3 regions of the Desulfotomaculum defluvii genome follow, and region 2 is predicted to be linked to each of the others. Evidence: riboswitches for the same ligand, from Rfam matches in the RefSeq annotation. Region 2 holds a riboswitch; each other region holds the start of a gene.

Region 1 (7,804 bases), on a different contig from region 2:
CCCTAGGCTCTGCAGTAGGACTTGGTAATATTTGGAAATTTCCTTATATTGCGGGTGAAAATGGTGGAGCCGCTTTTATTCTAATTTATCTTGCTTGTGTTTGTTTTATTGGCTTACCCGTTATGATTTCGGAATTTATTATTGGCCGAAGGGCTAACGCAACAAGTGTAGGGGCTTTTAAAAAATTAACACCAGGCACTCCCTGGTTTCTAACGGGATTGTCTGGTGTGATTTGCGCTTTCTTTATAATGTTTTACTATACCTCAGTGGCCGGTTGGGTTTTTGCTTACATTTTTAAAGCCCTTAACGGAAATATTGTAACTGGTGATCCTAAAATCGCCGAACAGATCTTTTCAGGATTTATTACCAGTGTTTGGCCGCCCTTAATCTGGCAGTGGATTGTGCTGTTTGTTACTGGGGCTATCATTTTAGCCGGAGTTAAAAATGGTATCGAACGAATAACCAAGACGCTATTACCCATTCTCTTTATTTTATTAATTATTTGTGTAGTACGAGCCCTAACTCTGCCTGGTGCTGCCGAAGGGATAGTTTTTTTATTTCGACCTGATTTTTCGAAAATTACCGAGGTAACTATTTTAGCAGCCATGGGTTTAGCTTTTTTTAAGCTTTCTGTTGGGTTAGGTGTTATGACCACCTATGGTAGCTATATTGGAAAAAGTGAAAATTTGATAGGGACTGGGATAAAGGTTGTTTTGGCAGATACACTTGTTTCCGTGCTGGCAGGCATGGCAATTTTTCCGGCAGTTTTTGCCTTCGGATTTAGTCCTGCTATGGGACCTTCTTTACTTTTTATTACTATTCCAATGGTTTTTAACTCCATGCCCTTTGGTCAGCTATTTTTAATTGTTTTCTTTGTTCTGGCCTCCATCGCTGCTATGGGCGCAATGATTTCTCTTTATAATTCCCCTGTGGCTTACCTAACAGAAGAAAGAGGTTGGTCTAGAATAACAGCAACTATATTTACAGGATTACTCATGGCAACGGTTGGGGGTACGGCGACCCTTTCCAATAGTCTGTTGGCCGATGTAAAGATATTTAACATGAACTTATTTAATTTTTATGGCTATCTAACTGATAATTTGATGATGCCTATTACTGGTTTGTTCATTGCTATTTTTGCAGGCTGGAAACTTACTAGGAGGGCGGTATTTGATGAAGTCACGAATTCTGGAAGTCTAAATAATAGATCAACCATAAGTTTTTACCTTTCTGCCATCCGCTATGTTTCCCCCATAGCCATTGTAATCATTATTCTAAATGGCTTAGGGTTTATTAAAATATAGTATTTTTCTCAAAATCCTCACCTTAACTAGGTGAGGATTTTTTTATACTTTGAAAATAAAATTCAAGAAATCCTGCGGTGACCCGTTGAGCCCGTTGCAGCAAAATCCCTGCAACCCTTTCAACTGGCACTTTTCCCTTGTGCTGAACTAATTCGGGTAGGTAATGGGAGGAGATCCTGGCATTTTCCTTTACCCAGCCACAGGCATGGGTTGAAACGTGATAAATGCCTTCTAACCTAACCACAAAGTCGTGGTAGTTTTCCCGGGACCAATCTTCAAAAAATTTATGACCACTAAGTACCAGACCACAGGCATGATGGGGCACACACAAGTCCTGCAAAATATGGCAGGCAGCACCTAAATAAAAAATAGATTTTTCCGGGCAGCCGGATCGCCAATATCTAATAGCACGTTCAAAGTAATACTGACATTCTGTCGGAGCATCAGGTCCATGCCAGAGCCCAGTATTCTTGGCATGAATGTAATAATGACTAATATTTTTAAAGCCCTGATCACTCCATTGGGATCCTCTGTTTAATATCTCCAAATGGGATTGCAACAATCGTCCTTCACTGTTCAAGCCGTCTTTCTTTAATATTTCAATGGCTTGTTGATTGCAAAAATCATGGGTATTGCGTGGCCTATCTGTTTTTATAATGACCTGAAAAGGTAAGGTTAAGGATAGCATGACCTTGGCACAATTCCAGGTGGCATGGGTTAAAGTCATAAAGTGTTCACCTGATTAAAGTTAATGAATAATATAAATGCTCAAAAACATTATTTCCATTCTTAAGGTAAAATATGAAAATAGTGGTGAACAGTAGGCGGGACTTAAGACTCAATCAGTCATTTTGACAAAAAAGTATTAACTTTTGGCAGGAAACTGGAAACATTCGCCGAATTTGTTAATAAAATATGAAAAACGCCTAATTTCATTGAAAACGGGGGAACCGTTCTAGTGGGGTGAACTACCTTTGGTAGCGGGTGAACTTTCTACCCGAATCCGTCAGCTAACTCCGTAGGCGTAGAAAGTGGGGATAACATCATTGTCGTTGCTTAAAAAGATGGTAGTTCTGGCCGCCTCTGTGTGCCTGGCCACAGTGGTCTGGACTGGTGCTGCAGATGCAGCCCAGGTGACTGTACAAAAGGGTGATACCTTGTGGACCATAGCTAATCGTAACGGAACATCGGTGGAGAACGTTAAACAACTGAATAAATTGAGTAGTGATAATTTACAAATTGGTCAGGTCTTAGAGGTCCCTGATCCATCAACTAATCAAGCAGTGAGACCTCGCACAGAAGAATCCCAGACTTCTTCTAGGGGTGTTGTAGACCGTGCCATAGCTGTTTTGGATTATGCCAAGCAGTATATCGGTGTAGGATACCGTTCTGGTGGAGAAAGCCCTGCAGGCTTTGATTGCTCGGGTTATGTACGTTATGTCTTTAAAAACTTCGGTTTTGATTTAGTTCATACCGCTGCAGGTCAATATAATGCAGGTATGGCCATTAGTAAAGGTAATTTACGTCCTGGTGATCTAGTGTTCTTTAATACTGGTGGGTATGGGATTAACCATTCTGGTATTTATATAGGGAACAGTCAATTTATTCATGCATCTTCCTCCCGCGGTATTCGTATCGATTCTTTGTCCGATAAATACTGGTCTCCCAAGTATCGCGGTGCCAACAGAATATTAAAGTAAATAGGAAAAGCCCTGGATGTGGTGATCCGGGGCTTTTTTATGGTAAATTTAGTTTTCAGCCACCAGCCTTCAGTTATAAGAGAACCTTGGTAAGAGTGTGCCATGAACCATGGCCAGTCGAAACGAAAAGGCACCCCACAGGGTGCCTTTGTCAGTTTAATCTTCAAAAGTAAATTCTATGGCGTCATCTTCCTCAATTTCGAAGCCCTTAACGATATCTTCTTCAAACCAGACAGTGTATTCTTCACCATCTTCTAAGCTGTCATCATTGTCCAGGGTAAGGGTTAACTTACTGCCGCTGATACTGGCAGCATCAATATCCAGTTCGGTATTCCCATCCATTACATGAATTCCGTCACCATTGGTGGAGAAATCAGTACCCTTATTAATTGTCTGGTTAAATTTAATAACAACTGTGGTATCATTGGATGCTGATACCTCATCTACATCTAATTCAACAGCCTCGGAGATAAAGGACCATTCTCCTTTTTTAATTCCATCGAAGGTATTGTCATCTTCATCAGCTTCTACAAGAATACCGCTATTAAAGGTAATACAATACCTAGTGTTGGCATCAAGTTCCTCATTGTCATCCAATTTAACCACCAGTTCGTCCTCATTTTTGGTGAAGACAACGGCGTATTCTAGATCAGCATCAACCCATCTACCATTACTATACTCATAAATGTTCACTGCATCAGCTAAATCCTCGAGGTCTTTGCCATCTGCATAGTCCATATCTTCTTCAAAGTTAATGGTGAACTCTTTGGTATCAACATCAATCTTAGCATTATGGGCAGGGGTTAACTTATCAATGTAGTCCTTAGTTTGTTCTTCTTCATCAGTGACATCGTCTAGATCAGAGACGTCAATAAAACGACTGACCATAACCGCGAACTCACCTCTGGAAATGGGCTTAAAGGGATTTAGGTAGCCATCGGGGGTACCTTTCATAATGCCTTTGTTATACATGGCAGCGGCATAATATAATTCGTCTTTGTTTAGTTGGTTAGCATCCTTAGCAAAGGCAAGTAGCTCATTAAGAGAGACATTCTCATCACCGGAAGCGCGGCTTAACCACATGGCTACTTCTATGCGAGTGGCTGGTTTATTGCCAATCCATTTAGATAATTCCCAATCTGCAAGGATACCAGCATCGTAGGCTTGCAGCGGAGCCACACCCATCCAACTGGGGAAGAGTTTCTTAATTAATTCTGCTTTGTCAGTATTAGTTTCTTTATGGTCTACCACTCTCATAATAATGGCTATTGCTTCGTTTTTTGATACAGATTGCTGAGGTTTAAAGTTATTATCCTCATAACCCTTCATAATTCCCTTTAATTGTAGTTCTTCAATTTCACACTGGGCCCAGTGGTTCTTCACATCTTTAAAATTGGAGGTGTAGGTGTATTGCACGAGCTTCTTTTGTAAGCCAGGTGGTACTTTATTTCCCTTTTTTCCATTGTCAGCCCACGCGGCCCCAGATAATAGTGTTGAACACATACAAATAGTAAGTAAAGTAGCTGTAAATTTAGTAATCTTTTTCAAAACGATTCTCCTTTCAACGGTCCTTTTCAGTGAACCATTATTGGGGCGCCTCCAATAACTGGTGTTCTCTTTGTTTTATAATACGAGATAGACTATTATAAATTAGGGGGTACCTGTTAAAAACATTAAGTTCATGTGACAAAACTGAGGGCCCATCGTCATATCTATAAAAGAGGTCAGTATAGATCTTTTTACTGGTATTTTTATGAACAGTATGTTAAACTTTGACTGATTTGCAAACTATTTAGTAGGGAGGCAAACATATGAAGAGAACTGTTTTTTATTTGATGCTCATCCTGTCTTTGATCTTCACGGGTTGCGCTAGTAATACAAAGGACCAGCAGCCTCAAAATCAAATCGGGACCCAATCCCAAGCTCCGGCAAAGGAAAAAGTAAAAGTTACCTTATATTTTGCCAATGACAATGCTGATGCTTTAGTACCAGTGGAACGGGAAATTGATAAACCCAGTGACATGGTAGTTGCTCTAGTCAACGAGCTTAAAAAACCGGATAAATATGCAGCAGTTCTTCCCCAGGGAACTGAACTTATCGGCTACAAAGCCGAAGGAGACACCTTGATCCTTAACTTTAATCAGTCCTTTGTCAATTTACAGGGTTCCACCGGAGAGTTTATTACAGTAAATTCACTGGTAAACACTCTGACGGAATTGCAGCAATACAAAAAAGTAAAATTGCTGGTTGAGCAAAAGCCCCTGGAAACTGGTCATGCTATCTACGATCAGCCTCTATCGAGAAATGAAAGTATCATCCAGAAATAAAACTAACAACCTGTTATATTGTGTTAACAGCAGAAGAATCACTGTCAATAACATGGTGATTCTTCTTTGTTATCTAACAGGTAATAATTATATTAAAATCGTCTAAGTAGAAAGAAGTGTAAGGATTGTTTAGTTATAAAACTGTTGGCCAAGAAGCAACTGTGGAAACGGTTATTAAAAAATCAAGGTTCATTGCCCATGTTCAGTCAATACAGGCTGAAGAAGAAGCAAATGAATTTATTCGTAGTGTGAGCAAGGTACATCGGGAGGCTACCCATAATGTATATGCATATCGCCTTTCCGACCAGGCTGAGAAATGCAGTGACGATGGGGAACCAAGCGGAACCGCAGGAAAACCAGTTTTGAGTGTGCTAAAGGGAGCAGAATTATATCGGGTAGTGGTTGTGGTTACCCGTTATTATGGAGGTACTTTACTTGGGGCCGGTGGTTTAGTCAGAGCCTATACCCAATCTGCCAGTCAGGGAATTGCTGAGGCAGGTGTGGTAACAAGAATATTGTGCCAGCGTTTACAGGTAGAATTTGAGATGCCTTTGTTTGGCTTAATTAAAAAGGTGATTGAACAGTCAAGTGCTAAGATTTTGCAGATAGCTGTTACGGATAGGGCTATGATTGTGGCTCGGCTACCCTTAACTGAAGTGGAAAGGCTAGAGACCCAGTTAATAGAGGTCTCAGCGGGGAAAGTCATTGTGAAGAAAATGGAACAGGAATATGTGTAATAAAAATTAAGGCCTGATGCTTAGCGTAAGCACCGGGCCTTAATTTTTAACCATTTTCCAGCAAATTGATGTAAAGCACCTGTTTTTAAACGTAGGAATTATTAAAGTGTTGATAATACTGCCATATCATGTTGGGTTGATTGAGGTAATCTTTGATCAAAAAAAGTAAAAAGAAAGGTATAATTCTCTTTTGCTTCTATATTTTAAAAAGAGGGGGTGTTTTTATGTTGTCTCCCAGCTTGGAAGATTATCTGGAAGAAATTTACCGTCTTAGTCAAAATGGTCAAGCAGTACGGGTTACAGATATTGCAGCCTGCCTTACTGTCAGCTTGCCTTCCGTCACTAGGGCCTTGCAGAAGCTAAATGAAAGCCAATACATTCATTATCGTCCCTACAAGGACATTGTCCTTACAAACAAAGGCAAAGAATTAGGTCATTTTTTAGTGGAACGAAATAGGATCATACGAGAATTTTTACGCTTAATTGGATCCCAGTGCGATGTTGCCGCGGAGGCTGAGGCAATGGAGCACTACCTTTCCTTACCCACCTTAACGGCTATAGTTAACTTTGTTAAATTTACCGAACAACATCCTTCCTGGTTAGACAATTTTAAAGAATTCAGCAGTGGAACTTATTAAACCTAACTCAGTAACCTAGCCAACTGAGCAACTGAAAAACATACTGTGCAAGCAATGGAAAGAGGGATGATGGTGGCCAGTACAGTCCATTTAATACTGCCAGATTCACGCCAGATGGTCCAGATTGTTGTGCTACAGGGATAGTGCAATAATGAGAAGAGCATCATGCAAATCACAGTGAGCCAGGTCCAACCGTGTTCAACCACAAACAATTGATGTAAAGCTGAAAGACTGTTTAATTCAATCATAGAACCTGTAGCCATATAACTCATAATAAGAATAGGCAGAACAATTTCATTGGCAGTTATGCCAAGAACAAAAGCTGCTAAAATATAACCGTCCAAGCCAATGAGTTGGCCAAAGGGATTTAGGAAATTGGCACCGTGGGTAAGGATACTAGATTCCCCCACATTGATATTTGCCAGTAGCCAGGTAATGGCTCCAGCTGGGGCAGCTACAGCAACCGCCCTTCCCAGTACAAATAAAGTTCGATCAAAGATGGAGCGGATAATAATCCGACCCAGTTGAGGTTTACGGTAGGGAGGTAGTTCCAGAGTAAAGGTCGAAGGAACTCCCTTTAAAAGGGTGCGGGACAGCCCCCAGGATACCAGTAGGGTCATAAATATTCCTAACAACACTACACCTACTACAATGGATGTGGCACCGAATGAGGTATGAGTGCCCAAAACCAGTAGACTGGCTAGGGCGATTAAGGTTGGAAAACGGCCGTTGCAGGGAACAAAATTATTGGTTAATATAGCAATTAACCGTTCCCGGGGAGATTCAATAATTCTGCAGGCAATAATGCCCGCAGCATTACAACCAAATCCCATACTCATGGTCAGTGCTTGCTTTCCATGGGCTCCAGCCATTTTAAAAAAACGATCTAAATTAAAAGCAATACGAGGTAAGTAGCCAGTATCCTCCAGGAAAGTAAAACAGGGAAAAAAGATGGCCATGGGGGGAAGAATAACTGCAATAACCCAAGCCATACATCGATAGACACCCTCTACAAAGAGTCCATTAACCCAGCTAGGTGCACCTAGATAGTTGCATAAAATAGTTAATTTAGTCTGACCCCAGAAAAGCATCGAAGCA
Region 2 (7,804 bases):
ACAAATTCAATTAATGCACGAAGCTGGAAAATTACTGGCTTCTTGTCATAAAGAAATTGCTAAAATAATAAGGGTAGGCCTAACAACACGGGAGATAGATCTTTTTGTTGAAAAGTATTTATCTAAGCATGGTGCTACTCCAGAGCAGAAAGGTTATCGGGGCTACCCCTATGCAACCTGTGCATCTGTTAATGATGAGATCTGTCATGGGTTTCCTACGGATAGGCCATTAATGGATGGGGATATAGTTACCATTGATATGGTGGTCAATCTAAAGGGTGCATTGGCTGACTCTGCTTGGAGCTATAGTGTAGGAAACATTTCTAATACTGCAAAACACTTATTAGCAGTGACTAAAGAGTCCCTTTATATAGGCATAAACCAGGCAGTGGTTGGCAACAGAATTGGTGATATTGGTTACGCCATCCAGAAATATGTGGAAGCAGAAGGTTTTTCTGTTGTGAGAGACTTTACCGGCCATGGAATAGGTCGAAGTTTACACGAGGAACCACAGGTTCCCCATTACGGTCGTCAAGGTAGAGGAACGAGATTACAGGAGGGTATGGTCATTACAATTGAACCGATGGTTAATGTAGGTACCTGGCGATGTAAAGTGGATGCCAATGGTTGGACTGCTAGGACCGTTGATGGGAAACTCTCAGCCCAATATGAACATACCCTCGCTATTACTAAGGACGGACCTATTATTTTGACTGAACAATAATTAGGTGAATCAAGGTTTAGACTCAGAAGGACCATTCCTTTGAGTCAGTTAACGTTATGACTTTAGTGGTAGAGTTCTTCATTTTATCTGCAAATTGGCTAATAACTTCGGTGTTTTCCCAAAAATGCATAGGGATTAGGAACTTGGGCTTTACTTCCTGAATGAAGTATTCTGCTCCCAGGCTATAATTGTGTTCTAGCCTTGGGTCAACGGGGAAGAAGGCAATATCAATGATTTCCCCTTTAAGCTTGCTAATTTCTTCCTTAAACATCTTTTCAGCCTTCTCAATTTCTTCCTTTGTTTCGCCCCACCAGTACCACCAATTGAGATCTCCTGCGTGGAAGATGTGGCTACCATTATGCTTAATTAAAAAAGAAATGCCTTCGTCCGTAGAGCCATAGGCCTTGATTTGGATATCACCGATTTTTTTCTCTTCATAGGGGGAAAGGAAGGTAAGGTTAGCTGATGTATGCATGGGACTAAGCTGGGAGTAAATATCACTACTTAGAATGTATTGGATATCCAGTCTTTCCCCTTGCCACTCGAAAATCACTGGGTTAAAGTGATCGTGATGGGCATGGGAGGAGAAGACATAAATTTGTTTGTCTTTTTTTAGATTTACAGAACCCTGATAGTAATCAAAAACAAATAAAGCAGTTTCACTTTCTACAACAAACCCACTGTGATAAATATATTCAATACGTAAATTTTGGCTTTTCATTGTTAAATCACCTCAACATGAAGTATACTACAATTGTTTGTTTAATCGTACATGCAGAAAGGACAGGTGGCTATGAAGTTTAGTTTTGCTCATAATAATATCAATGTATTAAATTTAGAGAAAAGCCTGCAGTTCTATAAAGAGTCCTTAGGTTTAGCAGAAGTTAGACGTCACGAACATGAAAATGGTGATTTTATCCTAGTTTATCTAGGAGATGGCCAGTCTAAACACACCTTAGAATTAACTTGGCTCAGGGATAGAACCGAACCCTATAATTTAGGCGAGAATGAGTTCCATCTTGCCTTTACTGTGGACGACTTTGATGCAGCCTATGAGCACCATAAGAAGATGGGTTGTATTTGTTACGAAAACAAGGAGATGGGTATTTATTTTATAAATGATCCCGATAATTATTGGTTGGAAGTCCTACCAGCCCGCATGGGATAGGTATTTTTTAGCTAAGCATTAGATATCTAAAGGGAACACTGTTTTCTAGTCTTTAAGCTAGGAAGCGGTGTTTGTTTTTTATATAGAAACTTAAAATTTACAAGTACAACTTTTATTTAGTATAGTAATTTTTATAGGTACAATCCAGTTGAATTATATCTTAATAAATACTTTATATCGAGGTAATTTATTATGCAAAAAAGCATGAATAATTGGGATGTAATAGTCGTTGGAACAGGTCCTGCCGGGGCTACAGTGGCCAGGGATTTAGCCCTAGCCAAGAGAAAAGTATTAATCCTGGAAAGAGGGCAAAAGGATTTAACTATGAATATTCCTAGAATGCTTAGGAATAAAGAAATGTTATTTTTAGATATGTACAAGACCATGGTAAGAGGGATAAGGACCGGGGGGTCTTCCGCCCTATATTATGGAACCGCCTATCTACCTCCCTTGGAGTTATTTCGTAGATACGGTATCGATCTATCTGAGGAGGTAGCAGAAATTAAAAAAGAACTGCCTATAGCTCCCTTGAGGGATGACTTGATAGGTCCCACTGCCCAAAGGATAATGGAGAGCGCACAGAAGCTTGGTTACCCCTGGCAGAGATTAGATAAGTTTATCTACCAGAATCTCTGTAGCCCAAAAAAGTTTCCCTTTGAGGCCCAGTGGAATTCTACACAGTATATAACTGAGGCTGTTCAGAATGGGGCTGTTATCTTTGAAGGTTCTAGAGTAGAAAAAGTTATATTACAGGATAATAAAGCAGTAGGGGTTCAGTATATTAAAGATGGTCTAACTCAAAAAGCATATGCTCATACAATTATACTGGCAGCTGGTGGCCTAGCCTCGGCAAGCATACTAAGGTCCAGTGGTGTTAGTGGGGCAGGGAATGGATTTTTTTGTGATCCCTTGATAATTGTTCAGGGCGTTATAGAAGGAATAGAAGCGGGTAATGAGATACCCATGGCCACTGGTATGGTCTGCAAGGAGGAGGGTTATATCCTTACTGATATTACCTTACCGAGACTTGTATATCAGTTGTTTACTGCACAAGCCTTAAGGGTTCATCGGATATTTGAGCATCATAAAACCATCTCAGTAATGGTCAAAATTAGAGACAGTATAGGTGGTAATATCAATAGTAAAGAGGGCTTCTCTAAGAAATTTACCAGGGAAGATCAAAACAAAATGTCTAAGGGGAATTTAGTTGCTAAGAGAATTATTGAGCATGCTGGAGCAAAGAGAATTTTTCGTAGTGCTTGGACTGCTGCCCATCCCGGTGGGTCAGTAAGGATTGGTGAGGTGGTTGACTCAAACCTGCAAACAGAGTACAAAAACCTCTATGTATGTGATTGCTCCGTCATTCCAACAGAGTGGGGCTTACCTCCTACCTTTACTTTACTATCACTGGCCAGGAGGTTATCCAAACATTTAATCAAAACAGATGTCTGACCCTAGATAACAGATAAGGAGAAACAATGAACAATTATAAAATGCTAATTCAATATGATGGTGGACGTTATAAGGGCTGGCAAAGGCTCAAGAATGGAGAAAATACAATTCAGGGGAAAATAGAAAGTGTATTAGCGGAGATGGTGGGCAGAGAAATCGAGATTACTGGCTGTAGCAGAACTGATGCTGGTGTACATGCCCTTGCACAAATTGCCAATTTTAAAATCAATGAGAATCTGTCGGAATCTGAGGTCAAAAACTATTTAAATAGATATTTACCCCGGGATATTAGCATTAGGGAGGTAACTATAGTTCCTGAGAACTTTCATGCCCGATATCATGCCAAGGGTAAAACCTACTTATATAGGATCTGGAACGAGGAATACCCCAATCCTTTCATGCGAAAGTATAGTATGCATATCGAGAAAAAGCTGAATACCATCCGCATGAAAAAAGCAGGTCAATATTTTATTGGCGTACATGATTTTACTGCCTTTTCCAATGCCAAGTCTAAGAAGAAGTCAATGGTACGTGAAATATATTCTATTGATTTAGATGAAGATGCCGGTTTAATTGAAATTAGAGTGTGTGGTAATGGATTCCTTTATAATATGGTTAGAAAGATTGTTGGATCCTTAATAGAAGTTGGGTTGGATAAAATCAATGCAGAAGATATACTCAAAATCTTAGATGCAAAAGAACGGAATCAAACTGGTGGCATTGCCGATGCAAGTGGGCTGTTCCTGGAGAAGATTGATTATTAAGGCTTATTCAATATGAATCAGTAGTAAAACCCCTAAAATCAGTACCATTTGCAGATGTCTACGTCGAAAAGTTTTGTAAGATAGCATAACTGAAGCAATACAGATGGCTAGTAACATCAACCAAAGCAAATAGCCCCAACTAGTTTCTGCCAATATTGACAAACGGTTACTCTGTCCCATAACTGGTATAAGGAGGTTTGTGGTGGCTAGGGTACCATGTAGGAATAATGCAGTTAATGCAGTCCAGCCGAAGTATTTGTGATTTTTCTTAAAAAATAACATGAGTTGGTTGTCTATTTTTCCCTTGCTAGAAAACTTCGCTAAACAAGCACTTAATAAAATAAGTCCAAGCCAACCTGTTAACTCAATTACTCCACCCATAGTTATCCCTTCCTTTTATTAGTTTTACCCTTGGTTATTTGGCAGCCAACACTGCGAATTGGAGGCCACAACTTATTTATAATATATATATTCGGTATTTTAAAAAATAGGAGTCCTTTATCCTGAAGGAAGCTCGATCTACCAAGAGCAGATAAATAAGGGAGTTCCTTACAGATGAAGAAACTCCCTTAAATATTAAATTCTGGTTAATAGGAAAAGGTAAAACTATCCCGCACCATACTTACCGGACGGGCTTGGAGAAATTTATTGGGTACCCAAGACTCAAAGAAATAGAGGGCTCCTTTGGTGGGGTCTACCCCGCTTAAGGCTTCTTTGGCCGCCCGTATGGCATCCGGTGAAGCCTTCACATTGATCCAGCCGTTTAACACTGGTTCAAATTGATAATGACCATTTTCTACCTGGTAAACAACTTTGGCTATGCTGTTGGGGAACAGGTTACTTTTTACTCTATTTAAAACCACTGCACCCACAGCTACCTTTGTGAGATAAGATTCCGAGTCTGCTTCAGCGGTGATTAAGCGGGCCAGAAGGTCCAAATCTCCGGCGGAGAATTTAGTGCCAGCTCGGTCAATTGAAGAACCTCTACTTACTGTTCCCTGGACTACGGGTATCCTCAATACCTGGCCAGGGTAAATGGTAGTAGAGCTAGACAGCTTGTTTGCACGTAAAATCTCCTGGTAGGGCAGGTTCAATCTTTTTCCGATAAGAAAAAGGCTGTCCCCCTTTTGTACTGTATATGTTTGGTCGGGGACTTGCAGCTTCTGGCCGGGATAAAGCATATCACTTTTTAATTGATTAGTTGATTTTAATTTATCTACCTGGGTACCGTAATGTTGAGCGATGAGATAAAGGGTATCACCCTGAGCCACGGTATGTTCGGCAGCTGTAGCAAAGGTAGTGGCAAAGGCCAAGGAACCGAATAAGGTTAAAGAAAGCAAAATTCTACGCAAAAACAAATAATACACCCTCCTTTGGCCTGCGGGGTTAGTTGACGGGCTTGGGTTGAGGGTCCCCATCCTGAATCTGCTATAAGCCACCTCCATCAATAGGACTCGCCCCAGAATTTGATCCCCCGTGTTCCAAAAAAAGAAACTTCGGCCATATTTTTTATTACTTACATTAATTCGTATCTAAAACCATTATTTGAGGGGGTAAATACCATGGTAAGTATTAGCAGTTTCTTTAGTGCAGTAACCTCCAAACAGGGCTTTTGAATAGTCCTGTTTGGTGTGGTCGTTAAACTAAATAAAATTTTATGAGGAAACTAGAATACCTTAAAAATGTCTAAGATTTTACGTATAATAATTTAAAAAATGTATAAAAAAGGAGTTTCCTATGTTTAAATTTAAAAAAATATTTATTTGCCTGCTTTTAATCATGACTCTTATGGGGTGCCAGAATAACGAGAATAAAGTAATTTCTCAAACCCAAGGTGATCCCCAGCCACAGGCTGCTCAGACCTCTGAGACTGTTGATCCATCAATAAACAACGTCTTTGATCCATTGAAGACAAAAGTAGGAGATAGTGTAGCTGGTTTGAAAGTAAAGGCTATTACATACAATAAGGATTATCCTAGCAAAGATTATCCTGCAGAGGTTGAATTCAGTGGTAAAATTCAACTAACTGGTAATCTAATTTACCATGATGAAAAGGATGAATTTTTACCAGATTGTCTTACCTTCGATGTTAGTGAGGAAAGTATAAAGAATATTCCTAGGCTAACTTACGATGAAAGAAAATACTGGTTTGCCTTTAGTGACCAAGATAAGGCAGCAGAAATTTTGGGTAAGAAAAATATAAATAATTTAACCATTATTGTTAATGATTACAAGGTTTGGTATGCCCACACAGAAGTATGTGATCTAGCAAATATTGTCGAAGTAATAAAAAAGTAATGACTTACCACCCAAGTGTTGATTCCAAGTATGTTTATGAAAGGCTCCGGTTTTCAACTGGGGTCGTTTATTTGATCAAGCTAAAGGCTTAAATTTAAAAGCTATAAAGAAAGGGAGTATCGCTTTATGATATGCTCCCCCTATGGTAGACAGGTTAAATAATAAAAACCTTCTACTGTGGGGGGAGACATAAGTAATTGGCGACTCTCTTTTTTCTTGTATACCACCTTGTAAATATGGAGGACATGAAGGTATGAAGTTGACTTCTATTGGATTTATTTCTTTGATAACATGGTTTATTATTGTATAAAAATCATTCCTTTACAAATATTTAATGGATAAGAAATGATGATACGGAGGCTGTAGCATGTTAAAGGAAAGACGAGTTGACCCTGACGCACTTCTGTCCGGACTTGAAGAAGGTCAAGGAAAGTTAACGGTATTTCTTGGGGCGGCAGTAGGTGTGGGGAAAACCTATGCCATGCTGGAGGCAGCCCGAGAACAGTTGGCCGAAGGTGTTGATGTGGTAGTTGGCTGGGTAGAAACCCACGGTCGTTTAGAAACGGAGGCCCTTTTACAGGGCCTTCCCGTTGTTCCAGCCCGTATCATAGAATACGAGCATAAAGAATTTTTGGAAATGGACTTGGATGCCCTTTTACAGCGAAGGCCGGAGCTTGTCTTGGTTGATGAGTTGGCCCACACCAATGTTTCAGGTTCTCGCCATGCGCGCCGCTATCAGGATATCGAGGAAATGTTGGCCGCGGGGATTCATGTTTATACCACTGTAAATATTCAGCATTTGGAGACACTGAAAGATATAGTGGCACAGATTACTGGTGTTACTGTAAGTGAAACCGTTCCCGATCGCATTTTGGAACAGTGTGCACAAATTCAACTGGTTGATATTCGTCCAGAAGAATTATTCCAACGTTTTAAAGATGGAAAAGTCTATATACCAGGACAGGACGAGGAAGCCAAACGTAAATTTTTGCGGCCAGGAAATATCAATGCCCTAAGGGAATTATCCCTGCGCTACACAGCCAGAAGGGTGGACCGGCAGGTGGAGTCATACATGCGCTTACATGGCATTGCCGGTCCCTGGCCCGCTGGAGAAAGAGTACTAGTTTGTATCAGTGCTAGCCCTTTTTCCGCCCAGTTAATTAGAATAGCAAAGCGTATGGCTGAAGGGTTACAAGCCGAATGGATGGCTGTTTATATAGATACCTCCAGACGATTCCCTGTAAGGGAGGAAGAGAAGGATCAATTGGCTAAAAATTTACATTTGGCTGAGGAATTGGGAGCTGAAACCATAAATCTTACCGGCAATGATGTAGCAGGAGAACTAGTTGATCTAGCCCGCAAAAGAAACGTTTCCCAGATAATAATCGGTAAGCCTCG
Region 3 (7,804 bases), on a different contig from region 2:
TCTCCCGTGCTCTTCTTATAAGATCGTAGTGGGAACAGATTCGCAGGTTCGCAGTGAAACCTGTTTTGTCACTGCGGTTATTGTTCATCGTAAAGGTAAGGGTGCTAGATATTATTACCATAAAAAGATGCAAAAGAGAATTAACAGTTTGCGTCAAAAAATTTATTATGAAACATCTCTGAGTCTTGAATTGGGAGCAAAGATAACAAATTTATTATTAGAAGGTGGGCTTGAAAATTTATCGGTTGAGATACATATTGATGTGGGAACTCAAGGTGAAACAAAGGATTTAATTAGAGAAGTGGTGGGAATGGTTACTGGTAGTGGGTTTAAGGCAAAAATAAAACCGGATTCCTTTGCTGCCTCCAGTGTGGCTGATAAGTATACTAAGTAATCTTAGCCGTTAGTCATTAGCTATTAGCAAATAATCACAACACGCTTACCCCCAACATAAGATGATAACTAGAAAGGGGGTAAGTCCGTGTCAAAAATTAAAGAGGGCGATATTGTTGCTCGTAGATCCTATGGCAACGATGTTTTTTTTAAGGTTAACAGCGTTTACCGGGGGCCAGACGGTAAAGATTACGCAGTCCTCAAGGGACTGGATATAAGGTTATTTGCTAGTTCGTTAGTAGATGACCTGATTAAAGTGGATGTAAAAGATGTGGCAAAATATTGGACCCAAACTATAAAAAAGAACGAAGAAGTAATGAATCGGGTTATGCAAAGACGCATGGATGAACGCAAAGACCGAATTAAAAGATGTACCGATGGATTATGTATGAATAGGGCTGCTCAATCGGACAAAGGGGACGATAATGACATTGAGGGTTTTGATGTGCCCGGTACAGTACTCCATCTGGACGGAGATAAAGATTATTTAGAATTATGCATGACCACCTATCGAAATCTTTCTATACCAGCTTTCGGGTATGCTATTGATGAAGAGGAACAGCCCAAAAGAGTGCTAGCTCTTCTAGAAAAACATTACCCTGATATTTTAGTACTGACCGGGCATGACGGTTTAAAAAAAGGAGCCAAGGATCTGACTGACGTAAATAATTACCATAACTCAAAATACTTTATTGAGGCCGTAAAAATTGCCCGCACCTTTGAAAAAAGTAGGGATGATTTAGTGATTTTTGCCGGTGCCTGCCAGTCTTGTTATGAAGCTGTCTTAAGTGCTGGTGCCAATTTTGCAAGTTCACCAAAACGGGTATTGATTCATGCCTTTGATCCGGTGTTTGTGGTAGAAAAGATAGCATATACATCAATTCATGATCCAATTGCCATTCGGGATATTATTAAAAGTACCATTACTGGCTTTGATGGTATAGGTGGTGTAGAAACTAGAGGAAAACATCGATTAGGCGTACCTAGAACGGAATATTAAAACCATAGTACCCCTTCCTAAAGTCTAGCATATGATGATCTAGGACATTTTAGGGAGGGATTTCCTTTATGGTAAACTTTTTGAAAGCCGTTGAAAAAGCCAAATGGCGTTTACTAGGTATTAAAAATGTTGTTGGTGTTGGTGTGGGCTATAAACATGTGGGTTTGGAAAGAACGGAACAAAAGGCAATTATTATCTTTGTATCGAAAAAAGAAGGTGCTGAAACTTTAAGTCGTGAGGAACTAGTACCCTATAAAATTAATGGTTTAGAGACAGATGTTATTGAAGTTGGAGAAATACGTTTTTTGGAAGATGATAGAAAAAAGCATGTTAGACCAGCCCGCCCTGGTCTAAGTCTGGGGCACTATCGAGTTACGGCCGGCACCTTTGGAGCAGTGGTAAGGGATCGCACCACTGGTGAACCACTTATCCTTTCGAACAACCATATTTTAGCCAATGCTACGGATGGTAAAGATGGTCGGTCTGCTCCGGGAGACCTAATTTTACAACCTGGTGAATATGACGGTGGAACAAAGAATGACCGAATAGCAACACTATTAAGATATATTCCGATCCAAAAGGGAGAAGCACCTGCTACTTGCCCCATAGCCAATGGGGCATCCCGTATTGCAAACATGTTTGTTCACGCCATCCGGCCCAATTACGATTTGAAATTTTTTAAAAGAGAAGGGGTTGCAAACCATGTGGATTGTGCAGTTGCCCGACCCCTGAATCCAGATATGATTAACGATGATATTATTGGCTTTGGAAAGATACAAGGTGTTGCAGAGGCTAAACCTGGTATGAAGGTATTTAAGAGTGGCAGAACAACAGGAATCACCTCTGGGGTAGTTACTGCCATAGGTACCACGATGCAAGTTAAAATGGATGATAATAATAATGCTTATTTCAGTAACCAAGTAATTTGTGATATGAAATCTCAGGGCGGAGATAGCGGCTCCTTAGTACTTACTGAAGGGAACAGAGCAGTTGGTTTATTGTTCGCAGGGTCCGACCGAGTAACTGTCTTCAATCATATTCAGATGGTGTTAGATAAACTAAATGTTGAGTTTTAGGAAGGAAAGCCCCGCGACGAAGAACGTGGGGCTTTTGTTTCGTGTAAAAAAATGGTATATATGTTTTAAAATGAGTTTACAACCAAAAAAATGTTTGTACACATCTTCTAGCTAATTAAATAATTTATTACCAGGTATTACGACTTTTGTAAAATCAGGTATTTTTATGTATTATTTAGGACAGGCACAGATGCCATGTAACAGAAATGCCGAATCCCTTGAGGTACGGAGGAACCGTTTATGGGGGTGAATCCTTTTAGGTAGGGTTTTCCTTGCCCGAACCCGTCAGCTAACTCCGGAGGCAAAAAGGAAAGGAGAAAAGAAATGCAGTATCGCTTAAAGAATTTTTCTGTGTACCTGGTTACCGTGTTCCTATTTACCCTTATGCTGTCTCTTATGACGGCACAGTCAGCTAGGGCAGCCACCGATGACAGCCAAGAAATGGTTAGGCTGATTAATGAAGCCCGTAGTAAAGCCGGTCTTACAGCACTAATGGTAGACCAGCAGCTTTCACTGCAAGCTGCCAAGAATCTTGAATACTACCAAAGAACCGGTCAGAGTCCCAGTTCAACCATGTTGCTAGATATTGCTAAAAGCGGTGGTTATAGTACCATTGGACAAACTATTGTACGTAGTAATGATGTTGCAACCATGGTGCAAAAGCAGTTAGTATATTATGGCAGCCGCTCAATTTTAAATGCAAAATATAACAGAATTGGGTTAGCTTTTATGGATACTAGCAGTGGTAAGATCTGTGTTCAATTGTTAGGTTATAAACCCATAACTGAACCTATTGAGAAACCAGAGCAACCAGTTCCCCAACCGGAGCCAACTCCTCAGCCTGAGCCGGCGGCTCCACAGCCAGAGCCAGAGCCACAACCAGAGCCACAGCCAGTACCCCAGGAACCTACTTCCTTTATGAATGATTTCCAAAAGCAAGTAGTGAACCTAGTAAATGCTGAACGGGCTAAGTATGGATTGCAGCCTCTGGTAGCTAAAGAAGACTTGACTAAAGTTGCTCAGGCAAAAGCACAGGATATGTACCAGAGCAGGTATTTTTCCCACACTTCTCCTAATTATGGCTCTCCCTTTGATATGATGCGCAAATTTGGTATCAGCTACCTAGCAGCTGGGGAGAATATTGCTATGGGTCAAAAAACCCCGGAGCAAGTTATGCAGGACTGGATGAATAGCTCAGGTCACCGTGCCAATATATTAAATGCTAAATACAATGAAATCGGTGTAGGCGTATATCAAAGCTATAGTGGCTATGGTTATATCTGGGTTCAGGAATTTGCTCGACGGTAATTGTCTATATAAAAACTAATTAGATAATTGGACAACAAAATAGCCTGTACAATGCCTTGTTCCATAAAAGGGAAACGGGAGGAAAAATTTCCTCCCGTTTTTTTGCATTTTCTTAAGGATTGACCACAATTTCAGCACATTTCTCCAGACAATCCAATATATATATTAAGGAGATACCTTGAAAGGAGGCTAAGATTGATGATCATGAGAAAAAGACCCAAGCTAAAGTTCCGACAGAATAATGATGAAAACCAAAATCAACAGTTTGAGACAGAAAGGATCAGGGTCAAGCAGCTCATTGGAGAAAACACTGAACAAAATATTATCCGAGCTACCGTTAAACTACCCTATGGTTACCCGGATATTGAAGAGACTCTTTCCATCGACACAAGAGTAAGATTAAAAAAAGCTGAAGTTATCCCCAATAAGGTCATCGTAGAAGGAAAACTGCGTTTCAGAGTTTTATACACCGCCTTTGAAAAGGATCAGTCTGTTCACTCATTCGATGAAGAGATTGAGTTCACTGATTTTGTTGAGGTGGAAGGTGCTCGGCCGGGTATGGATGCGGAAATTGAATTTGTGGTTGAGGACTTTAGCCTAAAACTAACTCGTGAATGCGAATATGAACTTGTGGCTGTGCTTCAGATTACTGCCAAGGTTACCGAGGATCGTGAAGTTGATGCAGTTATCGAATGTCCCAATGGTTTTACCTGTGAAACAGAAAGAATGAGTTTGGAGCAGGTAGTGGGCAGCAATATCAAACAAATTTTGATAGATGATGAATTTGACATACCTGATGAAAGAGATTTCCTTATTACTGACGTTCTTAAGTGTATGTGCGATGTAGAAATAACTAAGGTTAGAGTTATCAGGAATAAGATACTTTTTGATGGCGAAGTCGATATGGAATGCCTTTATGCAGTTGAGAAAAATGACCATAAGGGAAAACCAGGCCACGGGGAATGGCAAAAGGATAAGCATGGGCATGGATTCGATAAATCAAAGGATGATAAATTTGGTGTTCATTCCTTCGAAAAAACCTTTAAATTTAGTAATTTTGTAGAAGTAGAAGGTGCGGAACAGGGGATGGAAGCCTATGTGGACGCACTGGTAGAATCTTGCAGCCTAGATGTTACTGATGTAACTGACTGCAAGTTATCTCCTCTAATTGTACTCAAAGTCAGAGTGCGTGTAGTAGAAGATAGAGAAGTGGATGTTGTTACTGCCATTGAGGGGGCAGACACTGATACTGTAACACTGGATATGGAAAGTCTAGTGGCTGAAGAGTGTAAACAGGTTATCATTAGGGATGCTAGGGAAATTCCTGCGGGAAAACCCGATGTTGATAAGGTAAGGGAAATTACCGTAGGGGATGTTGAGATCCGGGATGTCGATATCATTCAGGATAAGGTACTCATTAAGGGCACCATTGAATTTGAGATTCTATACATTGCTATGAATGAAAGAAAATCTTTGCATACAATTCACAGGGAAGTTGATTTTAAAACCTTTATCGACGTACCTGGGGCACGTCCAGGCAATGAGGCAGATATTGATGTAGAGGTTGAATGGGCTAATGTAAAACTAGAAAGAGATTGTGAACTCTTGATTGAAGCGGTATTAAATGTATGTGCTAGGGTAACCGAAACTGTGGAGCAAGACGTAGTTATTGGTTTTACCCCTAGACCTACTGTGCCGCCCACAACAGAACCCCCAACCACAGAGCCCCCGAGTACACCCTGTGTTCCTGGAACAACCTTTAACTATACCATTGCCAGAGGAGATACTTTAGCAAAACTTGCGCAACGTTATGGAACTACCGTACAGGCAATTCTAGCCGCCAACCCACAAATCACGAACCCCAACGTTTTGAATGTGGGGGATGTTATTAGGATTCCTTGCGAAGCAAAGGGTTAAATATAACTCTTATTAAATTTAAGGAGGTAGTCAAAAAATGCCTAACGGTTTCACCGGATGTGTTTTAGTTAAGCTGCCGATTGTTATAGCCGATGTTACAGATTCTATTATTGTAGACAATACCACTTGTCTCGATGAATTAGCCAAAAAGATTGATCATATTGATGTAGTTGTCAGAGACTTGGAGGCAGATGCTGTTTACGGCGGGTTCATTAGTCCTAATAACCTGAATGGTTTTCGTCAGAATGTTATAGCCCCTGGTAGAGTTCCTAATTTTATTAATAATTTCTGCAGTAGCCCCAAGACCAGTGTGCATCCCTATGAAAAGGAATGCGGTCCGAGGGAACTTAGAAGCATCACTGTGCACGGAACTATCCACAAGCAAATTTATTATGTCAATAGGGATGACGACGTACGTCACCTAGGCGAAGATATCCCCTTTACCAAAACAGTGAAATTGGATCCACCGCTGCCGGTTATGAATCCTGGCAATACTGATATAGAATTTAAGGACGTAGACGTTGACATTGCCTTTGATATGCCACGTCCAGTCCGTATTAATCAAACTGCCACAGTAAGCTTTGTGCTTAAAATTACTGAAGATCAGCAAATATTTATTCAAACCTGTTTGCCTGATCAGGATATTGTGGGTCAACAAGTACTGTCAAACACTGGCTTTGAAGCCTTCTCTGGTTGTGTACTGGATGTGTGGCAAACTTCCAACGTAGCACCCGGTGAACCAGGCAGAAATGGTAACGGTTCATTTTCTGTTGGCTTAGGGGGTCCAGCTACGTCCGACTGCATCAATCCTACTGCTGAAACAGCTTCCTTGGTACAGAGCATTCCCAATGAAGTTATTCGTCCTGGGTTGCGATATGAATTCTGCTTCTATATTCAGGATGTGGTGCCCACTGGTATAGTCGAAAACTACAGAGTTGATGCCAGAATTGCCTTCTACAATGAGACTGGTCAGGAGATTAATTCTTCACAAGTAACTACTTTCCAAGAAACAGAAATTAACGGAACCTGGACTAGAAAGTGTGTTACCTCCAATGCTGCTCCAGAAGGTGCAGTGTCGGGTAATGTTTCTATTGTATTTACTAGAGAAGGTGGAGACACCGGATCCTTTGTTAGAATTGATGATGCTACTTTAATTGTTCGAGGTGCCTAAGTACAGTATGAGTAAAGCCGCCCAGAAATCGGGTGGCTTTACTGTTTATACCAGGAACTAAGAGTGATTCCAGAAGTCACTAATATATTTTTTGCACATATATTATAACGGTAGTTTGTTTGTTTACTAGCCAATTATTTTTATAAAGGGGGGGAAGAGTTGAATAGCAATATTGAAACAAATGTACCAGAACAGGGTAATCAGCCTCTTAAATCAGCCACGGATGCATTGCACCTGGGGTTAGAAGATTCCATGTTTAAGTTGCTTCACTTTCAAGCACAGCAGGGAGCAGATGAGAACAGTACCATGATTATGTTAGCATTGATGAATCTACTAGGTATTGTTAATTGTATGAACAAGATTTTACCCGAAGGACAAAAAGTTCGGGGTACTGGGGATCTAGCAAGCCAAATGGCCGGAGTATTGGGCGGTTCTGCGAGTAATTCAGTAAATCCCCAGGGTAATTCTGGGGGTATTGATCCGGGTTTAATTGCTGCTTTGGCCAGCATGTTAGGGGGGCCTGGCAAAACAGAAGGAAGTGGAGAGTCTAACAATAAGCAGGGGCTAGACCCAGCAATGTTGGCAACCCTTGCGGGCATGTTAGGTGGACCTGGCGGCGGGGGAAATAACCCTGCAGCCTTAATGGCGATGTTAGCTAATATGTTAGGACCCAGAAGACCTGCCGAAAAAACCGCTGAGCAAGCAGCTAAGGGGGAAAAAACAGAAAGGTCCGAGGAGAAACCGAGACAGACTAATGAAGGGCAGAGGAAAGAGACAGGGCCTACCCCCAGGGGGATGTTAAAATGGGATCCCCGGTTTGGTTCTCCATCATCTTCATTTTAGGGAGGTGTGTTTAATTGTTCGGAAACCTAGGTGGTATGCTTTCCCAGGTACAGAATATGCAAGAAAGTTTAAAACAAATACAAGTTGAGGCTATTG

What was found. A riboswitch is a leader RNA that binds a small molecule or an ion and turns the genes downstream of it on or off. The one in region 2 is predicted to bind cyclic di-AMP.
Region 1: linked by a shared signal. The riboswitch ahead of ACYQ03_RS05740 (C40 family peptidase) and the one ahead of ACYQ03_RS00485 (cell wall hydrolase) in region 2 are both predicted to bind cyclic di-AMP.
Region 3: linked by a shared signal. The riboswitch ahead of ACYQ03_RS02245 (CAP domain-containing protein) and the one ahead of ACYQ03_RS00485 (cell wall hydrolase) in region 2 are both predicted to bind cyclic di-AMP.

What each region holds. Positions count from the first base shown of each region.
Region 1 is NZ_BAAHYV010000006.1:626,645-634,448, forward strand. It holds gene ACYQ03_RS05730 (sodium-dependent transporter) at 1-1,304, shown strand, start outside; gene ACYQ03_RS05735 (zinc dependent phospholipase C family protein) at 1,327-2,031, opposite strand; cyclic di-AMP (ydaO/yuaA leader) riboswitch at 2,218-2,345, shown strand; gene ACYQ03_RS05740 (C40 family peptidase) at 2,351-3,004, shown strand; gene ACYQ03_RS05745 (S-layer homology domain-containing protein) at 3,161-4,552, opposite strand; gene ACYQ03_RS05750 (GerMN domain-containing protein) at 4,816-5,331, shown strand; gene ACYQ03_RS05755 (YigZ family protein) at 5,457-6,068, shown strand; gene ACYQ03_RS05760 (metal-dependent transcriptional regulator) at 6,293-6,706, shown strand; gene ACYQ03_RS05765 (nucleoside recognition domain-containing protein) at 6,709-7,804, opposite strand, start outside.
Region 2 is NZ_BAAHYV010000001.1:100,724-108,527, reverse strand. It holds gene map (type I methionyl aminopeptidase) at 1-724, shown strand, start outside; gene ACYQ03_RS00510 (MBL fold metallo-hydrolase) at 747-1,445, opposite strand; gene ACYQ03_RS00505 (VOC family protein) at 1,518-1,892, shown strand; gene ACYQ03_RS00500 (GMC family oxidoreductase N-terminal domain-containing protein) at 2,085-3,344, shown strand; gene truA (tRNA pseudouridine(38-40) synthase TruA) at 3,371-4,108, shown strand; gene ACYQ03_RS00490 (iron reductase) at 4,112-4,489, opposite strand; gene ACYQ03_RS00485 (cell wall hydrolase) at 4,696-5,466, opposite strand; cyclic di-AMP (ydaO/yuaA leader) riboswitch at 5,468-5,620, opposite strand; gene ACYQ03_RS00480 (hypothetical protein) at 5,846-6,406, shown strand; gene ACYQ03_RS00475 (DUF4118 domain-containing protein) at 6,774-7,804, shown strand, end outside.
Region 3 is NZ_BAAHYV010000004.1:104,302-112,105, forward strand. It holds gene ACYQ03_RS02230 (ribonuclease H-like YkuK family protein) at 1-394, shown strand, start outside; gene yabG (sporulation peptidase YabG) at 482-1,393, shown strand; gene ACYQ03_RS02240 (chymotrypsin family serine protease) at 1,462-2,469, shown strand; cyclic di-AMP (ydaO/yuaA leader) riboswitch at 2,667-2,788, shown strand; gene ACYQ03_RS02245 (CAP domain-containing protein) at 2,794-3,777, shown strand; gene ACYQ03_RS02250 (DUF3794 and LysM peptidoglycan-binding domain-containing protein) at 3,976-5,694, shown strand; gene ACYQ03_RS02255 (DUF3794 domain-containing protein) at 5,732-6,865, shown strand; gene ACYQ03_RS02260 (hypothetical protein) at 7,025-7,708, shown strand; gene ACYQ03_RS02265 (YbaB/EbfC family nucleoid-associated protein) at 7,723-7,804, shown strand, end outside.